4 regions of the Franconibacter daqui genome follow, and region 4 is predicted to be linked to each of the others. Evidence: predicted binding sites of a transcription regulator. Region 4 holds the regulator's gene; each other region holds the start of a gene.
The links. Region 4 encodes PurR, which represses purine synthesis genes. Its sites were predicted from a motif close to CANGCAAACGTTTGCNTG; they were not measured.
Positions count from the first base shown of each region.

Region 1: the regulator PurR is predicted to act here: its motif matches at 1,496-1,513, upstream of purM (phosphoribosylformylglycinamidine cyclo-ligase).
Region 2: the regulator PurR is predicted to act here: its motif matches at 2,776-2,793, upstream of glyA (serine hydroxymethyltransferase).
Region 3: the regulator PurR is predicted to act here: its motif matches at 3,095-3,112, upstream of IEX01_RS00965 (nucleoside-specific channel-forming protein Tsx).

Region 1 covers NZ_BMKJ01000005.1:100,272-105,629, reverse strand. Annotated here, with positions in the region: gene uraA (uracil permease) at 1-633, opposite strand, end outside; gene upp (uracil phosphoribosyltransferase) at 716-1,342, opposite strand; gene purM (phosphoribosylformylglycinamidine cyclo-ligase) at 1,576-2,613, shown strand; gene purN (phosphoribosylglycinamide formyltransferase) at 2,613-3,254, shown strand; gene ppk1 (polyphosphate kinase 1) at 3,429-5,358, shown strand, end outside.
Region 2 covers NZ_BMKJ01000005.1:39,963-45,320, forward strand. Annotated here, with positions in the region: gene glrR (two-component system response regulator GlrR) at 1-821, shown strand, start outside; gene glnB (nitrogen regulatory protein P-II) at 919-1,257, shown strand; gene hmpA (NO-inducible flavohemoprotein) at 1,388-2,578, opposite strand; gene glyA (serine hydroxymethyltransferase) at 2,899-4,152, shown strand; gene IEX01_RS15885 (MerR family transcriptional regulator) at 4,211-4,573, shown strand; gene IEX01_RS15890 (carboxymuconolactone decarboxylase family protein) at 4,631-5,032, shown strand; gene IEX01_RS15895 (methyl-accepting chemotaxis protein) at 5,117-5,358, shown strand, end outside.
Region 3 covers NZ_BMKJ01000001.1:200,951-206,308, reverse strand. Annotated here, with positions in the region: gene nusB (transcription antitermination factor NusB) at 1-84, opposite strand, end outside; gene ribH (6,7-dimethyl-8-ribityllumazine synthase) at 104-574, opposite strand; gene ribD (bifunctional diaminohydroxyphosphoribosylaminopyrimidine deaminase/5-amino-6-(5-phosphoribosylamino)uracil reductase RibD) at 663-1,766, opposite strand; gene nrdR (transcriptional regulator NrdR) at 1,770-2,219, opposite strand; gene IEX01_RS00970 (SadB/YajI family lipoprotein) at 2,369-2,911, shown strand; gene IEX01_RS00965 (nucleoside-specific channel-forming protein Tsx) at 3,261-4,139, shown strand; gene IEX01_RS00960 (helix-turn-helix transcriptional regulator) at 4,176-4,880, opposite strand; gene IEX01_RS00955 (VOC family protein) at 4,942-5,307, opposite strand.
Region 4 covers NZ_BMKJ01000001.1:1,094,527-1,099,884, reverse strand. Annotated here, with positions in the region: gene IEX01_RS05255 (MFS transporter) at 1-834, opposite strand, end outside; gene cydH (cytochrome bd-I oxidase subunit CydH) at 1,096-1,185, opposite strand; gene purR (HTH-type transcriptional repressor PurR) at 1,480-2,505, shown strand; gene punR (DNA-binding transcriptional activator PunR) at 2,522-3,433, opposite strand; gene punC (purine nucleoside transporter PunC) at 3,542-4,744, shown strand; gene cfa (cyclopropane fatty acyl phospholipid synthase) at 5,042-5,358, shown strand, end outside.

The DNA of each region.
Region 1 (5,358 bases), on a different contig from region 4:
GTGCGCCTGCTGGATAGGCGCGGTGTCCACAACGCCCAGCGCAAAAGAGAGCGCGTAGCCCGCCAGCACGCCAATCAAAATCGGGATAATGGCGAGGAAACCGCGGAACAGCACGGAGCCGAATACCGTTACCGCCAGCGTTACCAGCGAGATGGTGATAGTCGTGGAGTCCGCCGTCTGTCCTTGCGCCGGCAGCAAGCCTGCCATGTTGGCGGCGACGCCCGCCAGCTCAAGGCCGATAACGGCGACGATGGCGCCCATCGCCGCAGGCGGGAACATCACATCCAGCCAGCCGGTTCCCGCTTTTTTCACGATCAGCGCCACCAGGCAAAAGAGCGCGCCGCAGACGATAAAGCCGCCCAGCGCCATCTCATAACCGAGCGGCAGCAGCAGCAGCACCGGTGAGATGAAGGCAAAGCTTGAGCCCAGATAAGCGGGAATTTTTCCTTTGCAAATAAAGAGATAAAGCAGCGTACCAATGCCGTTGAACAGCAGCACGGTAGCCGGGTTAATATGAAACAGGATTGGCACCAGCACGGTAGCGCCAAACATGGCGAACAGGTGCTGCAAACTAAGCGGGATAGTCTGTAAAAGCGGCGGTCTTTCACTTACCCCGATAGCACGGCGCGTCATAGTGTTTTCCTCAAGTGTCGTTGTGTGCAAATGTTATGTTGCTGGACCAAAAAAAAGCCGACTATCAAAGTCGGCTCATTTTTTATTTCGTACCAAATATCTTGTCGCCCGCATCGCCGAGGCCCGGAATAATGTATCCGTGCTCATTCAGTCCTTTGTCGATGGAAGCGGTGTAAAGCTCAACGTCCGGATGCGCTTTTTCCAGCGCCGCGATGCCTTCCGGCGCCGCTACCAGCACCAGCACTTTGATGCTGCTGCAGCCCGCTTTTTTCAGCAGATCGATGGTGGCTATCATCGAACCGCCGGTCGCCAGCATCGGGTCGACTACCAGCGCCATGCGCTCGTCGATATTCGAAACCAGTTTCTGGAAGTAAGGCACCGGCTCAAGCGTGGTTTCGTCACGGTAGATGCCTACCACGCTGATGCGCGCGCTCGGCACGTGCTCCAGCACCCCTTCCATCATGCCAAGCCCGGCGCGAAGGATAGGCACGACCGTAATCTTCTTACCTTTAATCTGTTCAACTTCCACCGGGCCGTTCCAGCCTTCGATGGTTACTTTTTCGGTAGCCAGGTCGGAGGTCGCTTCGTAGGTCAGCAGGCTCCCGACTTCAGAGGCGAGTTCACGAAAGCGTTTGGTGCTGATGTCATGCTCGCGCATCAGGCCAAGCTTGTGTTTGACGAGTGGGTGTTTCACTTCCACGATCTTCATACTCTTTCTCCCCAGAAAAGTGGCTACCACAAAAAAAAATCGCCGGATTATACCGCTTTTTCAAGCGCGCGCCATACGTAATGGGCTTGATCGCGATCAAGCGAACGGGAATCAGTCAGCCAAAGGCAGAAGCGCTTTCTCAAAGAGAAGGGGATAGCAAACGTTTGCCTTGGCTGTTAGAATTGCCGCGTTTTCTCTTATACCACCAACCGCAACCGCGTGGGGATTGTGCAGTGACCGATAAAACCTCTCTCAGCTATAAAGACGCCGGTGTAGATATTGACGCAGGCAACGCTCTGGTTGACCGCATCAAAGGCGTAGTGAAAAAGACCCGCCGCCCGGAAGTGATGGGTGGACTGGGCGGATTCGGCGCGCTGTGCGCTCTGCCGCAAAAATATCGCGAGCCCGTGCTGGTCTCCGGCACTGACGGCGTCGGCACTAAGCTGCGCCTGGCGATGGATCTGAAGCGTCACGACACAATCGGTATCGACCTTGTCGCCATGTGCGTTAACGACCTGGTGGTTCAGGGCGCCGAGCCGCTCTTTTTCCTCGACTATTACGCGACCGGCAAACTGGACGTGGAGACGGCTTCCAGCGTGATTAGCGGCATCGCCGAAGGCTGCCTGCAATCGGGTTGCGCGCTGGTAGGCGGCGAAACCGCCGAAATGCCGGGCATGTATCACGGCGAAGATTACGACGTCGCCGGCTTTTGCGTGGGCGTGGTTGAAAAATCTGAAATTATCGACGGCGCAAAAGTGGCGGATGGCGATGTACTGATAGCCCTTGGCTCCAGCGGCCCGCACTCCAACGGCTATTCGCTGGTGCGCAAAATCCTTGAGGTGAGCGGTGCGGACCCGCAAGCTACCGAACTGGAAGGCAAACCGCTGGCGGATCACCTGCTGGCGCCGACGCGCATTTATGTCAAATCCGTGCTGGAGCTGATTGAGAAAGCCGATGTACATGCTATCGCCCACCTGACAGGCGGCGGCTTCTGGGAGAATATTCCGCGCGTGCTGCCGGATAACACCCAGGCCGTTATCGACGAGTCGTCATGGCAGTGGCCGGCGGTGTTTACCTGGCTGCAGCAGGCGGGCAACGTTAGCCGTCACGAGATGTATCGCACCTTCAACTGCGGCGTCGGCATGGTTATCGCCCTGCCCGCCTCTGAGGTGGACAGCGCGCTGCAACTGCTCAACAGCAAAGGTGAAAAGGCGTGGAAAATCGGTATCATCAACGCTTCTGATTCCGAACAGCGCGTGGTTATTGAGTAATGAAAAACATCGTGGTGCTTATTTCCGGCAACGGAAGCAATCTGCAGGCGATTATCGACGCCTGCGAGACAAAGCGGATTAACGGCGCCATTAAAGCGGTGTTCAGCAATAAGGCCGACGCGTTCGGCCTTGAGCGCGCGCGCGAGGCGGGCATTCCCGCCCATGCGCTGACAGCGGCGCAGTTCGCCAGCCGCGAAGCTTTCGACCGCGAGCTTATGCAGGAGATCGACGCCTACGCGCCTGACCTCGTGGTGCTGGCAGGCTATATGCGCATCCTCAGTCCCGATTTTGTCGCGCGCTATCAGGGGCGGCTTATCAATATTCACCCTTCCCTGCTGCCGAAGTATCCGGGCCTGCATACGCACCGCCAGGTGCTGGAAAACGGCGACGAAGAGCACGGCACCTCGGTACATTTCGTCACCGACGAACTTGACGGCGGGCCGGTTATTTTGCAGGCGAAAGTGCCGGTTTTCCCGGGCGACACGGAAGAGGAGATAACCGCCCGCGTGCAGCATCAGGAACACGCCATTTACCCGCTGGTAGTAAGCTGGTATGTCGACGGACGTCTGGCGATGCGCGATGGCGCCGCCTGGCTGGACGGACTCCCGCTTCCCGCTCAGGGACACGCCGCAGACGAATGATAAAAAGGGCCAAATGGCCCTTTTTTCAATATGTTCAGTCCATTTTCGGCAGGCCGCGCGCTTTCTTGTCATACTTCTCTGGCACAGTTGGACATCGTGCGGCAATGCTCGCCATAATAGCGGCTGAGACGGATTTGCCACGTCCCGAGTGAATAAACCGGAGTGTGAGTAGTAATGGGTCAGGAAAAGCTATATATCGAAAAAGAACTGAGTTGGCTCTCTTTCAACGAGCGCGTGCTCCAGGAGGCGGCGGACAAAAGCAATCCGCTAATTGAGCGCATGCGTTTTTTAGGGATTTACTCCAACAACCTCGATGAGTTTTACAAGGTGCGCTTCGCGGAACTCAAGCGCCGTATCATCATTAGCGAAGAGCAGGGTTCACACTCACATTCCCGCCACCTGCTAGGCAAGATCCAGTCCCGCGTGTTGAAAGCGGATCAGGAGTTTGACGGCCTGTATAACGATCTGCTGCTGGAGATGGCGCGCAATCAAATTTTCCTCATTAACGAAAGACAGCTTTCTGAGAATCAGCAAACCTGGCTGCGCCACTATTTCAAACATTATCTGCGCCAGCACATTACCCCTACGCTTATCAACCGCGACACCGATCTCGTTCAGTTTCTGAAAGACGATTACACCTATCTGGCGGTGGAGATTATTCGCGGCGATGAAATTCGTTATGCGCTACTTGAGATCCCCTCCGACAAAGTACCGCGCTTCGTCAACCTGCCGCCGGAAGCGCCGCGTCGACGTAAGCCGATGATACTTCTGGATAATATCCTGCGATTCTGTCTGGAAGACATCTTTAAGGGCTTTTTCGATTACGACGCGCTCAACGCTTACTCCATGAAAATGACGCGCGACGCCGAGTACGATTTAGTGCATGAAATGGAGTCGAGCCTGCTGGAACTCATGTCGTCAAGCCTCAAGCAGCGTTTGACCGCTGAGCCGGTACGCTTTGTTTATCAACGCGATATGCCGGACGCGATGGTAGAAATGTTGCGTCAGAAGCTCTCTATTTCTCGCTACGACTCGATTATTCCAGGCGGCCGTTATCACAACTTCAAAGACTTCATCAGCTTCCCGAATGTCGGCAAAGCGAACCTGGTGAACAAGCCGCTGCCGCGCCTGCGTCATATCTGGTTTGATAAATTCCGCAACGGCTTTGACGCCATCCGCGAGCGCGACGTGCTGCTCTACTACCCCTACCACACTTTCGAACATGTGCTGGAGCTACTGCGCCAGGCGTCGTTCGACCCAAGCGTGCTGGCTATTAAGATCAACATCTACCGCGTGGCGAAAGATTCCCGCATCATCGACTCCATGATCCATGCGGCGCACAACGGCAAAAAAGTGACGGTGGTGGTGGAGCTTCAGGCGCGCTTTGATGAAGAAGCGAATATCCACTGGGCGAAACGCCTCACCGAGGCGGGCGTGCATGTTATTTTCTCCGCGCCCGGGCTTAAAATTCACGCCAAACTGTTCCTTATCTCCCGTAAAGAGGGAGAGGAAGTGGTGCGTTACGCCCATATCGGCACTGGTAACTTTAACGAGAAAACCGCACGCATTTATACCGACTACTCGCTGCTGACCGCCGATGCGCGCATTACCAACGAGGTGCGCCGCGTCTTTAATTTTATCGAGAACCCCTATCGCCCGGTGAGCTTCGACTACCTGCTGGTGTCGCCGCAAAACTCTCGCCGCCTGCTTTATGAGATGATAGACACCGAGATCGCTAATGCGCAGCAGGGCTTGCCTGCCGGCATTACGCTTAAGCTAAATAACCTCGTCGATAAAGGTCTGGTGGACCGGCTTTACGCCGCTTCGAGCGCCGGCGTGCCGGTAAACCTGCTGATTCGCGGTATGTGCTCGCTTCTCCCGCAGCTGGAAGGGCTGAGTGATAATATTCGTGTTATCAGCATTGTGGATCGCTACCTCGAGCACGATCGCATTTATATCTTCGAGCGCGGCGGCGATAAGCAGGTTTATCTTTCTTCCGCAGACTGGATGACGCGCAACATCGATTACCGTATCGAAGTTGCCGCGCCGTTGCTTGATCCTCGACTCAAGCAGCGGATCCTGGATATTATCGACATCTTGTTCA
Region 2 (5,358 bases), on a different contig from region 4:
TACTGGCCCAGGCTATCCATAGCGCCAGCAGCCGGGGTAAAAACGCCTTTATCGCGATTAACTGCGGCGCGCTGCCGGAACAGTTGCTGGAGTCTGAACTGTTTGGCCATGCGCGCGGCGCCTTTACCGGCGCGGTCAGCAGCCGGGAAGGGCTGTTTCAGGCGGCGGAGGGGGGCACGCTGTTTCTTGACGAGATTGGCGATATGCCTATCCCCTTGCAGGTAAAACTGCTGCGCGTGTTGCAGGAGCGCAAGGTTCGCCCGCTTGGCAGCAACCGGGATATCGACATCGACGTGCGTATTATCTCCGCGACCCACCGCGATTTGCCAAAAGCGATGGCGCGCGGCGAATTCCGTGAAGATCTCTTTTATCGACTGAATGTGGTGACGCTCAAAATCCCGACGCTGCAGGAGCGCGCCGAGGATATTCCCCTGCTGGCGAACCATCTGCTGCGCCAGGCGGCGGACAGGCATAAACCCTTCGTGCGCAGCTTTTCTACCGACGCCATGAAGCGTCTGATGGCGGCAGGCTGGCCCGGCAACGTGCGCCAGCTGGTGAACGTGATTGAGCAGTGCGTGGCGCTCACCTCGGCGCCGGTCATCAGCGAGGCGCTGGTGGAGCAGGCGCTGGAAGGGGAAAACACGGTGCTGCCGACCTTTGTGGAGGCGCGCAATCAGTTTGAACTTAACTACCTGCGCAAACTGCTGCAAATTACCCGTGGCAATGTTACCCATGCGGCGCGGATGGCCGGACGCAACCGCACCGAGTTCTATAAACTGCTCTCTCGTCATGAACTCGACGCTAATGATTTCAAAGAGTAGTTTTCATGCGCCAAAAGGCGCCGGATTGTGGTAATTTGAGCCACCGATTACGCAGTTGAGCCGCGCCGGGCAGGCGTGAAAGAGTTAAGGATCCACCATGAAAAAGATTGATGCGATTATTAAACCCTTCAAACTGGATGATGTGCGTGAAGCGCTGGCGGAAGTAGGCATTACCGGGATGACGGTGACTGAGGTGAAAGGGTTTGGTCGCCAGAAAGGTCATACCGAGCTTTACCGCGGCGCTGAGTATATGGTCGATTTTCTGCCGAAAGTGAAAATTGAGATTGTGGTGACCGACGATATTGTCGATACCTGCGTGGACACCATTATTCGCACCGCCCAGACCGGTAAAATCGGCGACGGCAAAATTTTCGTTTTCGATGTGGCGCGCGTGGTGCGCATCCGCACCGGCGAAGAAGACGACGCGGCTATCTAACGGCGCGTTGCTTCAACAAAAAGGCAGGTCGTTGGACCTGCCTTTTTTATGGGCGTGAGAGAGTGGGATTCACGCCCGGCGCATTGGCGCCACGCTCACGGCGGGTAAGCACACGCCCCGCCGCATTGCGTTAAAGCACCTTATGCGGCCCAAAGCACTCGTAGTGAATGCGCTCGCTGCTTACGCCCAGCGCTACCAGTTGCTCTGCGGCGAATTGCATAAACGCCACCGGGCCGCAAAGGTAAAACTGCATTTCCGGCGCGCTGAAATGCCCTTCGTGCAGACCAAGCTCCATCAGCCCTTCGCTCTGAAAGCGCGCCGCCTCGCGGTCTGCCTCAGAAGGCGAACGGTACCAGATATGGCGGGTAAAGCGCGGCAGCTCGGCGCCAAGCCGCGCCACTTCGTCGGCGAACGCATGCACATCACCCTGTTCCGCTGCGTGGAACCAGTTTACCTGCGCCGGGTGTTTTGCCTGGGAAAGGGTATCGAGCATCGCCAGCATCGGCGTCTGACCAACGCCTGCGGAAATCAACGTGACCGGTGTGGTCGGCGCAACCTGCATAAAGAAATCGCCTGCTGGCGCGGCAAGCTGCACCACATCGCCCACTTTTGCTGCGTTATGCAACCAGTTAGAAACCTGACCTTCGCCCTCGCGCTTGACCGCGATGCGGTAAGTTTTGCCATTCGGCTTGCGTGTGAGCGAGTACTGGCGAATCTCCTGATGCGCGAACCCGTCGGGTTTGATCCACACCCCTACATACTGGCCTGGCAGATAATCCGCCACCGGCTGGCCGTCCACCGGCTCGAATTCGAAGCTTGTGATAATCGCGCTTTGCGGTTTTCTCTCAACGATGCGAAACGCGCGGGTCCCTTCCCAGCCGCCGGTTTTCGCCGCGTTGTCCTGATAAATCTGCGCTTCGCGGTTGATAAACACCTGGGCTAACACACCGTACGCTTTGCCCCAGGCGTCCAGCACTTCCTGGCCCGGGCTGAACATCTCATCCAGCGTGGCGAGCAGATGACCGCCGACAATATTGTACTGCTCGGGTTTAATCTGAAAGCTGGTGTGCTTCTGGGCGATTTTTTCCACCGCCGGCAGCAGCGCCGCGAGGTTTTCAATGTGAGTAGCGTAAGCGCAAATGGCGTTGAACAGTGCTTCGCGCTGGTCGCCGTTGCGCTGGTTGCTCATGTTGAAAATCTCTTTCAGTTCCGGGTTGTGAGTAAACATCCGGTCGTAAAAGTGGGCGGTGAGTTTCGGGCCGGTAGCGGCGAGCAGGGGGATAGTGGATTTCACAACGGCGATGGTTTGTGCATCAAGCATGGCAGCTTCCTTAACAAAGAGAAATATCTATAAGTTGTATTTTAAATGCATCTTATAAAAGGTCTCCCTGCCGTGTAAAGGGTTTTTCTCTTTACAGGCGAAACGGGGCGGGATGTTGAGAAATCTGCATCACAAAGCTGAAAAGAAATCGTGATTCACTGGCTTGACTAAAGCGCGGCAGGGCCTTGTCCTGCGGCATGCCAAACGTTTGCGTAAAAATCTTTGTCAATACCGGTCAGGCGGTTTACACTGTTGCGCGTTGCCTGCAAGGGCCCTTCAAAATGCAGTAAATTTACCGTTAGCTGAGTCAGGAGATGCGGATGTTAAAGCGTGAAATGAACATTGCCGATTATGATGCCGAACTTTGGCAGGCGATGGAGCAAGAGAAAGTACGTCAGGAAGAGCACATTGAACTGATCGCCTCCGAAAACTACACCAGCCCGCGCGTAATGCAGGCTCAGGGCTCTCAGCTGACCAACAAATATGCCGAAGGCTATCCGGGCAAGCGCTACTACGGCGGCTGCGAATATGTCGACATCGTTGAGCAACTGGCTATCGACCGCGCGAAAGAACTGTTTGGCGCAGACTACGCCAACGTCCAGCCGCACTCTGGCTCCCAGGCGAACTTCGCGGTCTACACCGCGCTGCTGCAACCGGGCGATACCGTGCTGGGTATGAACCTGGCGCAGGGCGGCCACCTGACGCACGGCTCTCCGGTTAACTTCTCCGGCAAGCTCTACAACATCATCCCTTACGGTATCGATGAGTCCGGTAAAATTGACTACGAAGACATGGCGAAGCAGGCTAAAGAGCACAAGCCGAAGATGATCATCGGCGGCTTCTCCGCTTACTCCGGTATCGTTGACTGGGCGAAAATGCGTGAAATCGCCGACAGCATCGGCGCGTACCTGTTCGTTGACATGGCGCACGTGGCGGGCCTCATTGCCGCAGGCGTTTACCCGAACCCGGTTCCGCATGCGCACGTTGTGACCACCACCACGCACAAAACGCTGGCGGGCCCGCGCGGCGGTCTGATCCTCGCCAAAGGCGGCAGCGAAGAGCTGTACAAAAAACTGAACTCTGCGGTGTTCCCGAGCGCGCAGGGCGGCCCGCTGATGCACGTTATCGCGGCGAAAGCGGTGGCGTTGAAAGAAGCGATGGAGCCGGAGTTCAAAACCTACCAGCAGCAGGTTGCGAAAAACGCCAAAGCGATGGTGGAAGTGTTCCTGAACCGTGGCTACAAAGTGGTATCTGGCGGTACTGAAAACCACCTGTTCCTGCTGGATCTGGTAGATAAGAACCTGACCGGTAAAGAGGCGGACGCCGCGCTCGGCCGCGCCAACATCACCGTTAACAAAAACAGCGTGCCGAACGATCCGAAGAGCCCGTTTGTGACTTCCGGTATCCGTATCGGTTCTCCGGCGGTAACCCGTCGCGGCTTCAAAGAAGCGGAAGTGCAGGAGCTGGCTGGCTGGATGTGCGACGTGCTGGACAATATCAACGACGAAGCGACCATTGAGCGCATCAAGCAGAAAGTGCTGGATATTTGCGCGCGTTTCCCGGTTTACGCATAAGCGTTATTGCAAAACAGAGGCCGCCTTGTGCGGCCTTTTTTATTGGTCTGGAGGCGATATGCGGATACAGGCATTTGCTGAACTCACCGGTCTTACGGCGCATACCCTGCGCTACTATGAAAAGCTGGGATTACTGGTTCCGGGGCGCAACGCGGCGGGCCACCGCGACTATCGCCAGAGCGACATCGACTGGGCGGCGTTTATCCGACGGCTCAAAGCGACGGATATGCCGCTTGAGGAGATCCAGCGCTATGCCGCGCTGCGAAGCCAGGGCGAGGGTACCGCCGCCGAGCGTCGCGCCTTGCTGGCGGAGCATGCCGAAAGGCTGGAGCGGCGACTGGCTGAGCAGGTCGTTCATCTGGAGCGGCTGAAGGAAAAGATGGCCTGGTACGACCGGGAGCTTTTAAAAAACCGCGCTTGACCTGGAGTTTACTCGAAGGTTTACCGTTGTTCTTATCAACACCATGAGGAGAACAACATGACTGCATCACGTTATGAAACGGGCCTGGCGCGCCTGACGGAAATCGACGGCGCCGCAGGAGAAAAGGTCATTGCCGCGCTGGCCGACATCGCGCCGGATCTGGGCCGCTACGTTATTGAATACGGCTTTGGCGATGTTTACAGCCGCCCGGGACTGGATCTAAAAAGCCGGGAGCTTGCCACCGTCGCCGCGCTTACCGCACTTGGCCACGCGCAGCCGCAGCTGGCGGTGCATCTTCACGCCGCGCTTAATGTGGGCTGCACGCGGGAAGAGTTGATTGAGGTTATTATCCAGATGTCGCTTTACGCCGGGTTTCCGGCGGCGCTGAATGCGATGTTTACCGCAAAAGCGGTTTTTCAGGAACATGACCAGAACAGAAGTCAGACCACAGTTCCATAACAAATCGTTACAAGTTCCCGTCTCCCTGCCGATAACCGGGTGGAAGGCCTTCGGGCCACACTCCTTTCAGGCAGGGAATTGATTATGGGTTTGCTCAAAAATTTTTCGATACGTTCAGTCATGCTCGCCGTGCTGGGGTTGTTCTGCCTGCTATGGCTGGGCGTCGGTCTCTACAGCGCGTACTCGCTTTCGCAACTTGGCAAGGGTAACGAGGTGGATCGTGAACTGGTGACGCAGATGAGCGTGCTCAGTAAAGGCAACGATCAGTATTTTCGCTTCGTCACGCGGCTTTCCCGCGTGATGGAGACGAAAGCTGCTGGCGGCTC
Region 3 (5,358 bases), 890 kb from region 4:
AGCGATGTCGTTCTGGGACAACTGCCAGGAGTAGAGCGCCTGGACGGCACACTCACGGGCGCGGCGACGAGCAGCAGGTTTCACGGAATTCCCCTTACAAAATTCAGGCTTGGATAGCTTTCAGGACATTAATCATTTCAAGCGCGGTCAGCGCCGCTTCGGCGCCTTTGTTGCCGGCTTTGGTGCCAGCGCGTTCGATGGCTTGTTCAATACTTTCAGTGGTGAGTACGCCAAAGGCTACCGGGATTTCGCTCTCCTGGGCTACGTGAGCCAGGCCATTGCTGGCGCCGCCTGCCACATATTCAAAGTGGGCGGTGCCGCCGCGAATCACCGTACCGAGCGCGATAACCGCGTCGTATTTACCGGTTTTTGCCAGCGCCTGCGCCGCGAGCGGCAGTTCATATGCGCCTGGCACCCAAACCACGGTGATATTTTCATCTTTTACCTGGCCGATGCGCTTGAGCGCATCGACAGCGCCTTCAAGCAGGCTGTCGTTGATGAAGTTGTTAAAACGCGCGATGGTGATGGCGACGCGAGCGTCCGGGGCAGCAACGGTAGCTTCAATAATGTTCATACTCTTACCTTAGGGTTATGTAGCCCCCGCAGGGGGGCGGATTTTATCATAATCTTTGCAGCACTGCTTACGTTTTACCGCACCGGTTTCACGCAGGCGTTAAATGCAGACAGATATCAGGGCCAACGGGACGTATCTCGTTGAATGCAAACTGCGGCGCATCGGCAAGCCGCTCAAGGCCCGGCAGTTGAAAAAGACCGCGCGCATTATCGCCCAGCAGCGTCGGCGCGAGGTAGACGATAAGCTCATCCACCAGCCCCGCCTGCAGCAGCGCGCCCGCAAGCTGCGCGCCAGCTTCCACCCAGACGCTGTTAATCTGCCGCTTGCCAAGCTGCATCATCAGCAACACCAGGTCGAGGCGGCCGTTATGCTCCGGCACAATCAGCTGTTCGACGCTCTGCGGCCATAGCGCGTCATCCGCCCGGGTGCGCGCAAGCCAGGTTTCTCCCGGCTGCTGCACAACGCGATGCTGCGGCGTAACGCGGTTATGGCTGTCGATAATCACGCGCAGCGGCTGGCGAAGATTCTCCTGAGGATAAAGCGCCTGCGTATCCGCGCCGAGCTCTTCCCGGCGCACCGTCAGCGCCGGGTCGTCCGCCAGCACCGTTGCGCTGGTGGAGAGAATGGCGTGGCTCTGCGCGCGCAGACGCTGTACGTCGCGGCGCGCTTGCGGTGAGGTTATCCACTGGCTTTCGCCGTTCGCCATCGCCGTGCGGCCGTCGAGCGACGCGCCAAGCTTCAACTGAATATAAGGAAAGCCGGTGCGCATGCGTTTAAGAAAACCTTTATTAAGCCGCTCGGCTTCACTCATCATCAGCCCGTGGCTGACTTCGACGCCCGCCTGTTGCAAGCGATAAAGGCCGCGCCCCGCGACCTGAGGATTCGGGTCCTGCATCGCCGCGACGACACGGGTTACTCCCGCCGCAATCAGCGCTTCGCAGCAGGGCGGCGTGCGCCCATGATGACTGCAGGGCTCAAGCGTGACGTACGCCGTCGCGCCTCGCGCTTTCTCCCCAGCCATCCGTAATGCATGCACTTCCGCATGCGGCTCGCCCGCCCGCAGGTGAAACCCCTCGCCGACGATGTCGCCATCCTTAACAATGACACAACCGACGTTAGGGTTAGGATGCGTGGTAAAGCGTCCGCGGCTCGCAAGCTTAAGCGCGCGCGCCATGTAAATTTCATCGGACATGCGTTAATCCTGTAAGCGGGCGATCTCTTCGCCAAATTCGCGGATATCTTCGAAGCTGCGGTAGACCGAGGCGAAGCGGATATAAGCCACCTTATCGAGCTTTTTCAGCTGATCCATCACCAGGTTGCCGATCATTTTGCTGGGCACTTCGCGCTCGCCGGTGGCGCGCAGGTGCGATTTGATATGGTTGATAGCCATTTCCACGTCATCAGAGCTGACCGGACGCTTCTCCAGCGCCTTCTGCATGCCGCTGCGCAGCTTGTCTTCATTGAAAGGCTCGCGCACGTCATTGCTTTTTACCACGCGCGGCATAACCAGCTCCGCCACTTCAAAGGTGGTGAAGCGCTCGTGGCAGACCAGGCACTGGCGGCGGCGGCGAACCGAGGAACCTTCGCCTACCAGGCGGGAATCAATGACTTTGGTGTCCACAGCGAGACAAAATGGGCAATGCATAGCGCTTCCTGAAAGACAAAGTTAACTTCCCGTAGTTTACCCTGAACTGCCGGGACTACAAAGGCGCAACGTTTTGAGAATAAATCGCTATGGCAACAAGGGTAGCCCGTTCTACGCTTAGCAGAGGCTATTTTTAAGGAATTTCTACTATGACAAGACGTTACCTGAAGCTGTTAACCGCCGCCAGCGTGCTGGTGTTAAGTGCCTGCGCCCCGCAAAGCGAGGTGCGCCAGATGCACCAGAGCGTGAGCACGCTAAACAGCGAAATGACGCAGCTGAAAAAAGAGACTGTAAAAATCACCCAGCAAAACGCACTTAATGCGAAATCCGCCAGCGGCGTTTATTTGCTGCCGGGCGCCAATACCCCGGCGCGGCTCAACAGCCAGCTTGGCATGCTGCGCATGTCAGTAAGCAACATTAGCGCCACCGCGAATGGCACGCAGGCCACGCTGAATATTCATGGCGAATCAAACACGGCGCTGCCCTCTTTTACCGGCACCGTTGAATGGGGACAACTGCAGGGCACGACCGAAAATTACCAGGAAGTGAACGTGCAGAACCAGCAGTTCAGCGCCCCGGCGAGCCAGCTTGCGCCGAGCGATATCGCCATTCCGCTGACGCTCCATGGTATTACGCCGGAACAGCTGGGTTTCTTGCGTATCCACGATATTCAGCCGCTTTTGCAGGATTAACGCACTCACAGGCCGGCAGAGAAACCGGCCTTGCGTTTTGTTACAAAGCACAGCACAGAAAGCTTATCCCCCGCCTTGCCTTTTTCGCACAAATTTCATTCAACCGTCATCCTTTGATGCCGTTTTGTTTGGCTTGGAAAACCAAAGCCGCTAGAATCGCGACGTTCAATGTACGCAAACGTGAACGCAATCGATTACGTACATGAGAAGAATGTGAAACAACACATATTTTTGTGAGCGAGGATTTCTATAATAGGGGCCTCATCCAGACGGTAACGGTTGTTCGCGAATTACCGGGTGCGTTTTACTCTTCCCGCTTACGGGATTTCCTTAAAACAGTGGCATAATTATGAAAAAAATTATTCTGGCTGCCGGTGCTGCGCTGGCGCTTTCCGCTTCTTTCGCTGCAAACGCTGCTGATACCAGCAACAGCGAGTTCGTTTCTGACTGGTGGCACCAGAGCGTTAACGTTGTAGGGAGCTATCACACCCGCTTCGGACCGACTATCCGCAACGATACCTATCTGGAATACGAAGCCTTCGCTAAGAAAGACTGGTTTGATTTCTATGGTTACCTGGACGCTCCGGTGTTCTTCGGCGGCAACACCGACGCTAAAGGTATCTGGAACCATGGCTCCCCGCTGTTTATGGAAATCGAACCGCGTTTTTCTATCGACAAGCTGACCGGCACCAGCCTGGCGTTCGGTCCGTTTAAAGAGTGGTATTTCGCGAACAACTATATCTATGACATGGGTCGCAACGAGTCGGGCCGCCAGAGCACCTGGTATATGGGTCTGGGTACCGATATCGACACGGGCCTGCCGATGAGCCTCTCTCTGAACGTGTATGCTAAATACCAGTGGCAGAACTACGGGGCGGCAAACCAGAACGAGTGGGACGGTTACCGTTTCAAAGTGAAATACTTTGTGCCGATCACCCAGCTGTGGGGCGGCAACCTGAGCTATATCGGCTTCACCAACTTTGACTGGGGTTCAGACCTCGGCGATGAATCCGGTTATGCCCTGAACGGCGTGAAGTCGCGCACTAATGACTCCATCGCCTCCAGCCATATCCTGGCGCTGAACTATGACCACTGGCACTACTCCGTAGTGGCGCGTTACTGGCACAACGGCGGTCAGTGGAATGACGATGCTGAACTGGCCTTTACCCGCTACAACACCCGCACTACCGGCTGGGGTGGTTACCTGGTGGTCGGTTACAACTTCTGATTTGCCAACGCCAGCCGTTATCCAGCGGCTGGCTTTTTATTCCCTCTCCTTTTCCCGCTTTTCCCGCTTCTGCCGTCGTAAAAAGTCCTGTAGCGATAAATCCGCGCGCGGCGAAAACGCCCTGCCCGCAAGGCTTATGTCACTGCAGCGATCAAGCCGAAAGCAGCGGTAATCCTCACGGGTTTCGCACCAGCTCACCATGACCCAATGCTCGCCCCAGAAAGACAAACCGAGCGGATATATATTTCGCTGCGTCGCTCTCCCCTGCTCGTCCTGATAGCGGATATGTAAAACCTGAAGGCTATTGATAGCTTCATGGCAGACGTCAAACCAGCGGCGGACCTGGGGATAGCGGTCAAAATCGGGGGCCAGAATGCGGCTTCGTTCGGCGATGAGGCGCCGCTCGGGTGAGAGCACGGCAAGCAGCTTTTCATGAGCCGACTCCGCCGCCTGGGCCATCGCATTTCCGCTCCAGGTTTGCACCATTCTCAGCGCGGCGATCGTCGCTTCCACCTCCCCAGGCGTCAGCATTAACGGCGGCAGGTCGAAGCCGGCAAGCAGGCTGTAACCGCTCCCCGCCTCGCCCCGTACCGGCACGCCGGAAAGCGAAAGGTCCTGGATATCGCGATAAATAGTGCGCTCTGAAACCGCTAACCGCTCGGCCAGCAGCCGCGCGGTGACGTGTCGTTTTCCACGTAAAATCTGCACTATCTGAAAAAGCCGGTCAGCTCGTCTGCTCATGGAACGCCTTTTGTTGAAGCCCTGCCCGGTATGCAGGCAGGGCTGGCGAGTATATCAGCCGTCAGGCAGGCTGATGCAACCCAACGCGGTTGCCTTCGCTGTCGATAATCATGGCTATCTTGCCGATATTATGCGGCAGCGCCTGTGGGGGCATACAGCAACGACCGCCCGCCTCCTGCACTTTCTCAAGCGCCGCCTGAAGGTCAGGCGTGTGCAGATAAACCACCGTGCCCTGGTCGCCGGGCGTAAGCCCCGCCATTTTTACCAGCGCGCCCCCGGTTGCAGGCTTAACGTGCGGGAAAACAGCCATGTCGATACCGGCTATCGTTTCGCGTCTGAAAGCAGCATCGAACAGCTTTTCGTAAAAGGCGATAGCGCGATTTAAATCTTCTACAGGAATTTCAAACCAGTTGATTGGGTTATTCATTGCGTTGTTCCTCTGTTGATTAGCGACAAGGCAGCGTAACCCCCTGCTCCT
Region 4 (5,358 bases):
CACAATCAGCAGCAGCAGGAAGCCTTTAAGCGTGCCGTTGACCGAACGATCCGCCAGACGCCCGCCAAGGTAGTTGCCAATTGAGAAGCCTACGCCAATCAGCACCAGCATGCCGGTAATAAATGCAGGCGTAGCGTCAGTCACTTTATGCAGCACTGGCGCAATATAGGTATAAAGCGTAAACATCGCGCCAGCGCCGAGCACCGTCGTCAGCAACGCGCTGACCACCTGCGGGCGCATCAGCACGGCCAGTTCGCTCTTCACATCGGGGCGTTCGCCCGCGCTGCCTTTCGGCAAGGAGAAAAAGAGGCTTATCATAGAGACGACGCCCAGCCCGGCGGTCGCCAGGAATGACATGCGCCAGCCGATAACTTCGCCAAGCCAGGTCGCCGCTGGCACGCCGCCGATGTTGGCGATAGTCAGTCCCATAAACATGGTTGCTACCGCGCTCGCTTGCTTATGTTTCGGCACCACGCTTGCCGCCACGACGGACCCCAGCCCAAAGAAAGCGCCATGGTTGAGGCTGGTGAGGATGCGCGACGCCAGCAGCGTGCCGTAATCCGGCGAAATGGCCGAGAGGACGTTGCCGACGGTAAAAATCGCCATCAGGAAGATAAGCGCGTTGCGGCGCGAGCGGTGCGATAGCAGCAGCGTCATCAGCGGCGCGCCAACCATCACCCCTATCGCATAGGCGCTAATCAACATGCCAGCGGCGGGTATAGACACATCAACGCCTTTCGCGATAACCGGCAGCAACCCCATTGGCGAGAACTCGGTGGTGCCGATACCAAAAGCGCCAATCGCCAGCGCCAGTAAAGGAAAATTAACTCTCATGCAAAACTCCAGACAAAACGAGAGAGCGTCAGCGGCGGTTGCGCAACTGACAAGAACGGAATGCCAATCAGCATGTCAGATATAGCTTTGGGACAGAAGTCACAAGAATCGCAAAAGATATTTGCGATTTTGTTAAGGGTGTAGCTTTTTTGTTATTTGCTAATGATTACCCGAACGGGCAATAAAAGAAAGGACAACGTGGGGATTTATAAGGAAAAATGATGAGGAGAGGGAAAGTTAACCCCTCTCCCGACAAGCGAATCAGTGCATTACCGCCGTCAGCGCCGAAGCCACAATCAGACCCAGCACAACGACGGTGGTGACCAGCGAAAATTTCAGTTCGGTACTCATTTGTTCTCCTTTTTAACCCTACAAAAAGCGGGTGCGCTTCATTTTTACATAGTCCAACGCAAAAATCCTCTTTGATTTAGTCTGATATGCGTTTTCCCTCTTCCCCTTTTGCGCAAGATCGGCCAAAATTCTCGGCTAATTTATTATGTACCGGCCATTACCCCCCTCTCCTTCCAGCCGAACTGGCTTTTCCCGGCCTGATGCAACGTTTTCGTTGCCGCAAGGGGGTAGCGTAGGCAAACGTTTAACCAGCGTTTTTTCAGGAAGTTAGGGCATGGTCTGGAGTGACAACTAATGGCAACAATTAAAGACGTCGCGAAGCGAGCAAACGTTTCCACTACAACTGTATCACATGTAATTAACAAAACCCGTTTTGTCGCGGAAGAGACGCGCAACGCGGTATGGGCGGCAATTAAAGAACTGCACTACTCGCCGAGCGCCGTGGCGCGCAGTCTTAAGGTTAACCACACCAAATCCATCGGTCTGCTTGCGACCAGCAGCGAGGCGCCCTATTTCGCAGAGATCATCGAAGCGGTGGAAAACAGCTGTTTCGCCAAGGGTTACACGCTGATTCTTGGCAACGCTCATAACAACCTGGAAAAACAGCGCGCTTACCTGTCGATGATGGCGCAAAAACGCGTCGACGGCCTGCTGGTAATGTGCTCCGAATACCCGCAGTCGCTGCTCAGCATGCTGGAAGAGTACCGTCACATTCCTATGGTGGTGATGGACTGGGGCGAGGCAAAAGCGGATTTCACCGACTCGGTAATCGATAACGCTTTCCAGGGCGGATATATCGCCGGGCGCTATTTAATCGAACGCGGTCATCGCGAAATTGGCGTTATCCCGGGGCCGCTTGAGCGCAACACCGGCGCGGGCCGCCTGGCAGGCTTTATGAAGGCGCTGAAGGAAGCGATGATCTCAATGCCGGAAAACTGGATTGTCCAGGGCGACTTCGAGCCGGAATCGGGCTACCGCGCCATGCAGCAGATGCTTTCGCAGCCGCATCGCCCCACCGCAGTCTTTTGCGGCGGCGATATCATGGCGATGGGCGCGATTTGCGCCGCCGACGAGATGGGGCTGCGCGTACCGCACGATATTTCTATTATCGGCTATGACAACGTGCGCAACGCCCGTTATTTCAGCCCGGCGCTGACCACTATTCATCAGCCGAAAGAGACTCTCGGCCAGACGGCGTTCAACATGCTGCTGGACCGTATTGTCAACAAGCGTGAAGAGTCGCAGACCATTGAAGTCCATCCGCGTCTGATTGAGCGCCGCTCCGTGGCGGACGGTCCCTTCCGCGACTATCGCCGCTAATCCTGCCGGGGGCCGGTTAATCCGGCTCCCGCAACCACTCCCGGTTCAACGTCTCACTGTCGCCTAAATAATCCAACAGCCACTGCAACGCCGGAGAGGCGTCGTTTTGCCGCCACGTCAGGCAACAGGCGGCGTCCGGGAACGGGTTTTCCAGCATCAGCGCCCGCCACTCGCCGCGTTTAAGCCACGGGCGCGCGAAATGCGACGGCACCATGCCGACGCACAAACCCGCGCTCAGGCAATCCGCCGCTGAAGGCCAGTCCGGCACAATCACCCGACGCTGGTTATCCAGCAGCCAGGTAATGCGCTTGGGCAGCGAACGCGACGTATCCTCCAGCACCAGCGAGGGCCATTCGCGCAGCTGGTCGTCACTAAGCGGCGCGTTCTGTTGCGCAAGAGGGTGCTGGCTTGCCACCACGCAATGCCAGCTCAACATGCCCATATCCCTAAATGCATAGCGGCCGCCTACCGGAATCGCCTGCGTCGCGCCAATCGCCACCTCCACACGTTCATCCGCCAGCGCGTCCCAGACGCCATTGAAAACCTCCTGAGAAATTTTCAGTTCGACATCGTTAAAATGCCGATAGAAATCCAGCACCAGCTGGCGGGTGCGTTCGGGGCGGACAATGTTATCGACAGCGATAGAAAGCTGCCCGCGCCAGCCGTTGGCTATTTGCTGGCACTGTTGACGCGTGATCATCATTTTTTTGATAACAGAACGCCCTTCTTTTAAAAACCAGGCGCCGGCGGGCGTGAGCACTACGTCACGATGGCGACGTTCAAAGAGCGGCACCGCCAGCCATTCCTCCAGTTGTCGCACCGTATAGCTGACGGCTGAGGGTACGCGGTGCAACTCCTGGGCCGCCGCGCTGAAACTTCCGCTGCGGGCAACCGCATCAACCACTTCCAGAGAATATTCGGACCACATGTTATGCCTGCAAAATTTTTGAACGCAATCGCCAAATATTAGCGTTTCACATTGCAGGCTGCACTCTTTACACTCGCGGTCTTCGTTAAAGCGTCATAAGAGGAACCTATGCAACCCTCGAAAATTTTTCTTGTCTGGCTGGCCGGGCTTAGCGTGCTCGGCTTTCTGGCGACCGATATGTATCTGCCCGCTTTCGCCGCTATTCAGCAGGATCTGCAAACGCAGGCGGCGGCGATCAGCGCCTCCCTGAGCCTGTTTCTGGCGGGTTTCGCCGTGGCGCAGCTGATCTGGGGACCGCTTTCAGACCGCTTTGGTCGCCGTCCCGTTCTGCTGACGGGCCTCGCGATTTTCGCCGTCGGCTGCATAGGTATGCTGTGGGTGGAAAACGCGGCGGCGCTGCTGGCGTTGCGCTTCGTGCAGGCGGTAGGCGTGTGCGCCGCCGCGGTTATCTGGCAGGCGCTGGTGACGGATTACTACCCGGCGCACCGCGTTAACCGTATTTTCGCGACGATTATGCCGCTGGTGGGGCTTTCTCCGGCTCTGGCGCCGCTGCTGGGCAGTTGGCTGCTGAACCATTTCGAATGGCGGGCCATTTTCATCGTACTGTTCGCCGTGACGCTGCTGCTGATGTTGCCGGCGCTGCGCCTGCAGCCGCGTGTTAAACCCGCGGCTGAACCGCAGGCGGAAAAAATCCGCTTTGGCACCCTGCTGCGCTCATCCGCTTATCGCGGCAACGTGCTTATTTACGCCGCCTGCTCCGCCAGCTTTTTCGCCTGGCTCACCGGTTCACCCTTTATTCTTAGTGAAATGGGCTACAGCCCTGCTGTAATTGGCTTAAGTTATGTGCCGCAGACGATTGCTTTTCTTATCGGCGGCTACGGCTGTCGCGCTGCGCTGCAACGCTTGCCGGGCGCGCAACTGCTGCCCTGGCTGCTGATAGCGTTTGCCCTGAGCGTGGCTGCAACCTGGGCTGTGGGGTTGTATGAAAACGCGACCCTGACGATGCTGCTCATTCCCTTCTGTCTGATGGCGATGGCGAATGGCGCTATCTATCCGATTGTCGTGGCGGCGGCGCTGCAGCCGTTCCCACAGGCTACCGGGCGTGCGGCGGCGTTGCAGAATACGCTGCAACTGGGGCTCTGTTTTATCGCCAGTCTGCTGGTTTCCTGGCTGGTCGCCGCGCCGCTGTTTTCCACCACCAGCGTGATGTTAGGGACGGTGCTGCTGGTGGGCTGGGGCTATAAAATGCGGGGCCTGAAGGTGGTAGAAACTGAGCGGCAACCCGCGCAGTCTTCGCCGCACGCATCATAACGGCATCGATAATGTCATATTTATGTAATTAGGTTGCTAACAATATTCGGTTGAATCATCAGAATTTGCCGCCTATACTGATTCGCGGCTTTGCAATAAATCTCATAAATATTATGCAGTAACGGGAGCCGGAGCGCTCCCGTTTTGCTATGGAAGGCTTTTCTGGCAAGGGTATCCTCCCTTCCTCTGTTCTACGTCGGATATCAGGCACGCGGATTAGTCCGTGAGATTTCTCACCAGCCTCAAATTGCGACTACGCTGTTTGAAGGTTCTGATCACACAGGTGATGGAGAAGCTATGAGTTCATCGTGTATAGAAGAAGTCAGCATCCGGGACAATGAGTGGTATCGCATTGCAAGCGAAATGCTCAACCGGGCCGGCATAACCATTAACGGCCCCGCCCCCTCTGATATACAGGTTAAAAACCCCAATTTCTTTAAACGTGTTTTGCAGGAGGGCTCGCTGGGTCTTGGCGAAAGCTACATGGATGGCTGGTGGGAGTGCGAAAGACTCGACCAGTTTTTTACCAAAGTGCTGCGCGCCGGGCTGGAAAAACAGCTGCCCCACCATTTCAAAGATACGCTGCGCATTCTTGGCGCCCGCCTTGTTAATCT